DNA from 3 places in the Mesorhizobium sp. M0030 genome. Region 3 is predicted to be linked to each of the others. Evidence: predicted binding sites of a transcription regulator. Region 3 holds the regulator's gene; each other region holds the start of a gene.
The links. The regulator LexA, encoded in region 3, represses DNA repair genes until DNA is damaged. The targets are predictions, from matches to a motif close to TGTTCNNNNTGTGTTCNG.
Positions count from the first base shown of each region.

Region 1: a site for LexA is predicted at 1,059-1,076, ahead of dnaE (DNA polymerase III subunit alpha). Genes of this name have one in related genera too.
Region 2: a site for LexA is predicted at 1,278-1,295, ahead of ssb (single-stranded DNA-binding protein). Genes of this name have one in related genera too.

Region 1 is NZ_JAMYVE010000006.1:5,549-7,812, forward strand. Features, by position in the region: gene dnaE (DNA polymerase III subunit alpha) at 1-932, opposite strand, end outside; gene NKJ80_RS14115 (acetyl-CoA carboxylase biotin carboxylase subunit) at 1,193-2,264, opposite strand, start outside.
Region 2 is NZ_JAMYVE010000010.1:182,945-185,208, reverse strand. Features, by position in the region: gene NKJ80_RS20755 (OsmC family protein) at 1-184, opposite strand, end outside; gene NKJ80_RS20750 (DUF2306 domain-containing protein) at 208-606, opposite strand; gene ssb (single-stranded DNA-binding protein) at 644-1,177, opposite strand; gene NKJ80_RS20740 (hypothetical protein) at 1,388-1,789, opposite strand; gene NKJ80_RS20735 (ArsR/SmtB family transcription factor) at 1,923-2,237, shown strand; gene NKJ80_RS20730 (SRPBCC family protein) at 2,234-2,264, shown strand, end outside.
Region 3 is NZ_JAMYVE010000003.1:18,042-20,305, reverse strand. Features, by position in the region: gene NKJ80_RS07540 (GntR family transcriptional regulator) at 1-263, shown strand, start outside; gene lexA (transcriptional repressor LexA) at 469-1,251, shown strand; gene NKJ80_RS07530 (ComEC/Rec2 family competence protein) at 1,245-2,264, opposite strand, start outside.

The sequences.
Region 1 (2,264 bases), on a different contig from region 3:
GGCAGGATCGGGTTGCGGGTCTTGGGATAGTAGGAACAGCGCAGGGCGATCTCGACGGTGTTGTCGATCGCCTCAGGCAGGTCGGCAAACAGCCTTGCCATATCGGCCTGGCTGCGCAGGAAATTGTCCGATGTCAGGCGGCGGCGGTTGTCGGCGGCAACGACCGACCCTTCGGCAATGGCGATCAGCGCATCATGCGCGTCATAGTCGTCGCGGGCGGCGAAGAACGCCTCATTGGTGGCGACCAGCGGCAGATCATGGGTATAGGCAAGATCGACCGATGATTTCTCGATGGCGCGGTCATAGCCGGAAACGCGGTCCAGTTCGACATAGAGCCGGTCGCCGAACAGCGCCTTGAGTGCCAGAAGCCGCGTCTCGGCAAGATCTCGGCGATCCTCCTTCAGCGCCCGGCCGATCGGGCCGCGCGGCCCGCCGCTGAGGCAGATCAGGCCATCGCTATGGCCTTCCAGCATTGCTGACGTCAGATGTACGGGCTCGCCCGGCGGCGTCTCCAGATAGACCTGGCTGACCAGCCTGACGAGGTTGCTATAGCCAACCTCGGTGGCGGCGAGCAGCACCACGGCGTTCATCTCCGGCCCGTGGCGGCGGCGGTCGCGCTGTGCGTCACTGGTCTCGCCGGAAAAGGCGAGATCGATCTGGCAGCCGATAATCGGCTGGATGCCTTCCTTCACCGCCTTCTGGGCGAACTCAAGCGCGCCGAACAGATTGTTTGTGTCGGTGACGGCGATTGCCGGGCACTCGTCCTTGACGGCATGACCGACAACGGCGGCGACCTGCAAGGCTCCCTCGAGCAGCGAATACGCCGAATGCACGCGCAGATGGATGAACCGCCGCGCCGGTGCCTCAGGGCGCGCAGCAGCGAGCGCTGCTTCGCGCTTCAGGGGATCGCGTGGAAGTTTGTCATCCGCCATGATGTATCAAATTGCTCGAAGGGCTTTGAGTCGATGGAGATGTATTGTCCCGGACCGGGCGATGCCAGTCCAGCACAAATGACCACCGACCACAGGCTTCCGTACCCAGCCGCACGGCTCAGAGATTGTTCGAAATTCGCTCTGGCGAGTCATATGATGGTGGTTTCGAGAACCGGAGCGCAGCGGCCATTGGTCCGTGAGCACGGGAAGCGCAGAAACCGCCTTCAGATGGCCGCCGGAGTAGAATTTCCAAACAATCTCTAGGCGAACTCCATGATCACCGCATCCACAGCCAGGCTGTCACCCGGCTTGGCGTTGAGCTTCGACACGACAAGATCGCGGTCGGCGCGCAACACGTTTTCCATCTTCATCGCCTCGACCACGGCCAGCGTCTCGCCGGCCTTGACCTCCTGCCCCTCGGCAACCGCGATCGACACCACCAGGCCCGGCATCGGGCAAAGCAGCATCTTGGACGTGTCCGGCGCCACCTTTTCCGGCATCAGCCTTTCCAGTTCAGCCGTTCGCGGCAGCATGGCGCGCGCCGTCACCGACATGCCCTTCCAGGCGATGCGCAGGCCGTTCGGCAGCGGCCTGATCTGCGCCGTGACCTTGCGGGCACCGACAGTGCCGCGCCAGATGAGGTCGCCCGGCCGCCAGTCGGACGCCACGGTCAGCGCTTTGCCGCCATCGACCGACAGATCGATTTCCATCGGAATGGAGATCATGCCCTCGATGATCGAAGCCTGGAGATAGTCGTCGCCGAGCTTCACCACCCAATCGCGCTTGAGTGCGCCCGAATGCGGCGCCAGCCGCCCGCCCAGCCGGTCAAGCCGATCGCGGCGCAGAAGCTCGACCGCGGTGGCGATCGCCGCCAGCACTGCCTTTTCATCGCCATTGGGCACGATCGGCGCGAAGCCGTCAGGATATTCCTCGGCGATGAAGCCCGTCGATATCCGCCCCTCGCGCCAGCGCGGATGCTGCATCAGCGCCGCCAGGAACGGGATGTTGTGCTCGATGCCGTCGACGACGAAACTGTCCAGCGCTTCCGACATGGCATCGATGGCCTCGATACGCGTGGGCGCCCAGGTGCAGAGTTTTGCCACCATCGGATCATAGAACATCGAAATCTCGGAGCCTTCGGTGACGCCGGTGTCGTTGCGGATGACGACATCGCCGAACGTGCCCTCCTCCGGCGGCCGGTAGCGCGTCAACCGGCCGATCGAGGGCAGGAAATTGCGATAGGGATCCTCGGCATAGAGCCGGCTTTCCACCGCCCAGCCGTTCAGCGTGACGTCGCTCTGCTTGATGCCGAGCTTTTCGCCGGCGGCGACG
Region 2 (2,264 bases), on a different contig from region 3:
TTTCGAGGATGTGAACGACATCATAGGCCGAGCAGCCGCCGGTGCCGATCAGCACCAGTTCCATCGGGCTCGGACCCGGCGTCTTGCCTTCCGGCCCGGAGGCGGTTCCCAGCACAACCTTGTGGCCGCTGCCGGACTCGCCGACGAAGGTGCGCTCCTCGACCCATTTGATCCGGGCTTTCACGGCAATCTTCCTTTCAGAAAGCGTCACTGGCCGAAGACGACCGTGTGCATGATCCGCCCCGGCAGCAGCGTGAACACGCCGGCGCCGATCAGGGCGAAAACATACAGCGATATCATGACCCTGCGATGTTTGGCGACCCGATGCATATGCGCGTGCCAGACCGCAAGCGGCACGGCGATCAACACTAAAATCGACAAGAGATGGATCGGGCTGAACGGACCGACGAGGCGTATCTGCTGGATCCAGAAACTGGAGACGGCGACGACCAGCATCAGCGCCGCCCAGGCATAGCCGACGACACGATGACGCGTCGTGCCTTTCGGCAGCGCCAGTTGCGTAGCGCCAACGGCCAGCGCGGCAAGGGCCGCGAAGGCGTGCCATGGAATGGGAGGGCGCGCCGATAGAAGCGGTCCGAGCGACACCGCACCCTCTCCTCAGATATCGCCGACTATCGTCAGCTCAGAACGGGATTTCGTCGTCCAGTTCGCGCGACGAGCCGCCGCCACCGCCGCCCTTGGAACCGCCGCCACCGCTGTTGCCGCCGCGGTTGAAGCTCTCATTGGGGCCAGACTGGCCGAAATCCGAGCCACGGCTCGCGCCGCCGCCGCCGGCATAGTTGCCGACCTGACCGCCGCCCTCGCCGCGAGAATCGAGCATCTGCAGCTCGCCGCGGAATTTCTGCAGCACGACTTCGGTCGTGTACTTGTCGGCGCCGGTCTGGTCTTGCCATTTGCGTGTCTGTAGCTGGCCTTCGACGTAAACCTTCATGCCCTTCTTCAGGTACTGCTCGGCGACCTTGGCGATCTGGTCATTGAAAATGACCACGTTGTGCCATTCGGTCTTTTCCTTGCGCTCGCCGGAGTTCTTGTCGCGCCAGCTTTCCGACGTGGCGATGCGGATGTTGACGACCGGATCACCGGAATTCAGGCGGCGGATTTCAGGGTCCGCGCCGAGGTTGCCGACCAGAATGACCTTGTTGACGCTACCCGCCATGACACTTCTCCGTGCTCATCCGAAACAAATTTCAAGTCGTTCACCTTACAGGCCGCGCACAATCCTGGCTTGCCGCGGCTGGCTTTTCCCACAAGGTTTTTGTTCCCTTTTCGTTCCTATACTGTTAACCACGGATTGTCAAGGAATGGCAGCAATCGCCGACGCGGGCGCGTGGATTTAGCTGACACGCAGCGGCGAGAAGCGGTGTCGTCAGCGCCGATTTTTCGCTGGTCGCAACGGACCGAAAAAGCCGCTCCACTCCATGCCCATGGCATGGGCGCGCTGTGCGATCACGGTTGGCGCCGACATCAGCCCGACTGCAGGTTCAGATTTCAGAGCCGGGTCATTCAGCAATTTCCCGATCGCGCGCCCGTGCCACCACACCTGAGCGACGAGCGCCGCTACCACCGCGATCAGGCCCCAGGTCCCCAATCCTTCGCCGAAGATGTAAATCCCGTATGGCGGCGATAGCGCCGTACCCAGCTTGGCCAACAAGATCACGGCCACGAAACCGATGACGGCGATGGCGCCTATACCGAGGACGAGGCGGCGATAGAGCCTCAGAGCCTCGTTGAGGTTCTCGGCGGACGAAAGATCGACGTTGGAATTCATAAATACTACTCCTGCCTCGCCATGAGCGGCCCATCTTGTTCCCCATGGATTAGAGGCCCGGCAGGATCCAATCAATACGGGGCATTCAAAACACCCCTTGCCAAATCGATAAGTATCGACTTATGCTTTTGCCATGATCGAAGCAGAGATTTTTCGCGCCCTGGCCGACCCGACGCGACGCGCCGTCTATGAGCGGCTGACTTCCGGCGAGATGAGCGTTTCGGAGTTGCGCACCGGCATGAGCGTGTCGCAGCCGGCGGTGTCGCAGCACCTTGCCGTGCTGCGCGGCGCAGGCCTGGTCAGCGAAAGACGTGCCGGCCGCAACGCCTACTACCGCGCCGATCCGCAAGGGCTCGAGCCGCTGCTCGGCTGGATCGAACGCTACCGCGCATTCTGGCCGGAGCGCATCGAAAGACTGAAGGCCGTTTTGAAGGACATGGACCAATGACCGACGAAAAGCAGACGCAGACCGCCA
Region 3 (2,264 bases):
ATCACCGCTTTCTGGGTCTGGCCCCCACGCTGCGCGCCGCCGCCGGCCGCACGGATGGGCACCGGAAGGCCGTGGCGGCCCTGCGCGACGCCGTGGCGATCGAACACCATACCGCCCTGATGGAAGCGGCCCTCGATCGCGACGTCGAACGTGCGAAAACTCTGATGACCGCTCACATCGGCTCCACGCTGCAGGTCTATGCCCAGAGCGAACCCGGCGCGGATGCTGCGCAGCCCAGTCCGAAAGGGAAGCGGCGATCGTAACCGACGACGCAGGGCACTTTGTCTTCGTTTCACCCCGTTGCTGGCAACTGGGCGCAGGCGGCGCTCGCAGCGCCGAACGTTACGCTGAACAAAACGTCAACACATTCATTAAACTTTAAAAGGTTGCGGAACACAACTGGAACAGATAGTGTTTGTTCTGGGTTTGTTTTTTCCGATTCTGGTTTCAGAACCCTTGGGGGCCGCGATGCTGACGCGCAAACAACATGAGCTTCTGATGTTCATCCATGAACGCCTGAAGGAGAGCGGAATCCCGCCGTCCTTCGACGAGATGAAGGAAGCGCTCGACCTCGCCTCCAAGTCCGGCATCCACCGACTGATCACAGCGCTTGAGGAGCGCGGTTTCATTCGCCGGCTGCCGAACCGGGCGCGCGCGCTGGAAGTGCTGCGGCTACCCGACTCGATCGCACCAGGCCTCAATGCGGCGAGGAAGTTTTCGCCGAGCGTCATTCAGGGCAGTCTTGGTCAAACCGGCCAAGGGCAAGGCGGCCAGGGACAAGGCGCGATGGGCCAAGGCGGTCTCGGCCGCCAGATCAAGCCGGGCTCGCCGTCGCGTTCGATGTCGGCCGGCAATGACGATGCCGTTTCCGCGATTTCAATCCCGGTTATGGGACGCATCGCCGCCGGCGTGCCGATCGACGCCATCCAGCATCAGACCCATTCGATCTCGGTGCCGCCCGACATGATCATGGGCGGCGAACACTACGCGCTCGAGGTTAAGGGCGATTCGATGATCGAGGCCGGCATTTTCGATGGCGACACGGTCATCATCCGCAATGCCGACACAGCCAGCCCCGGCGAGATCGTGGTGGCGTTGGTCGACGATGAGGAAGCGACCCTGAAACGCTTCCGCCGCAAGGGCGCCTCGATCGCCCTGGAAGCCGCCAACCCGGCCTACGAGACCCGCATTTTTGGACCGGACAGGGTGAAGGTGCAGGGCAAGCTTGTCGGATTGATCCGGCGCTACTGAGCCGGCTTGGGTTTGTACTTTTCACGCTGGTTGTAAGGCGGCAGGCCGCGCGCTTCGCGGGAGAAGCGGCGTTGCTCGTGCCAGGGGCGATACGGCTTGTCGACGGCGAAGCGGATGGTTGGCGCTGCCGCTGCCGATTGCGGATCGAAGAAGACGGCGGCGCTGCCGTCGCGGGCCAGCTGTTTCTTAGTCACGACCAGCACCAGCGGGTCGCGGCACGGATTGTAGGCGGTGGCGTCATCGATGACGATCAGGCTCGCGAAGGCACAGGCCGGCCGCGCCGTCTTGCGGTCTTTCGCAAGCGCTACAATGGCTCCGGAAGGGTGCCGGGCGATACAGAGATCGCCGGTGCAATAGAAGGGCGAGCCGGGCGGCAGATCGAGCGGATCGAGATCGAACCGCGTATCTGTTGCCTCGAAAATCTCAGGTGGGATAATGGTTTCGGCCCGCAGCGCCCGTTTCCAATTGTCCGTGGTGAATTCGTTGGAGCGTTCGCGGTTGAGGGCGAGTTCGCCGCCACCGATCGGCATGGCCACCAGATGCGCATCCTCGGATATGAGCACGTCGGGCGTAAGCACCTGCGGCACCGTCAACAGGCCGGCCAGCGCGAAAGGCACGGCCGCCAACCTGAGCCAGGTGGTGGCCATGGTGGCGATGACGAGGGCGACCGCCACCAACAGCACCGAGCGGATGGAGATCAGCCCGACGGCGTCGACCGGCGAGCGCTCGGAAATCCAGGCCGATATAGCGATCATCGCCATCAGACCCTTGCCCATCACATAGAGGAACGGCCCGTCGGCGCCGAACGGCATCGCCAGTGCGCTGAGCACGGCAAAGGGCATGACGATCAACGAAACAATCGGCATCACGGCCAGATTGGCGATCAGGCTGAGCGGCGACACACGCTGAAAATGCCAGATGGCGAACAGCAAGGTTGCACTGCCGGCGATGATCGAGGTCATGGCGAGGCCGCCCATGGCCAGCGCGAACTTTCGCGACAGGAAGCCGACGAA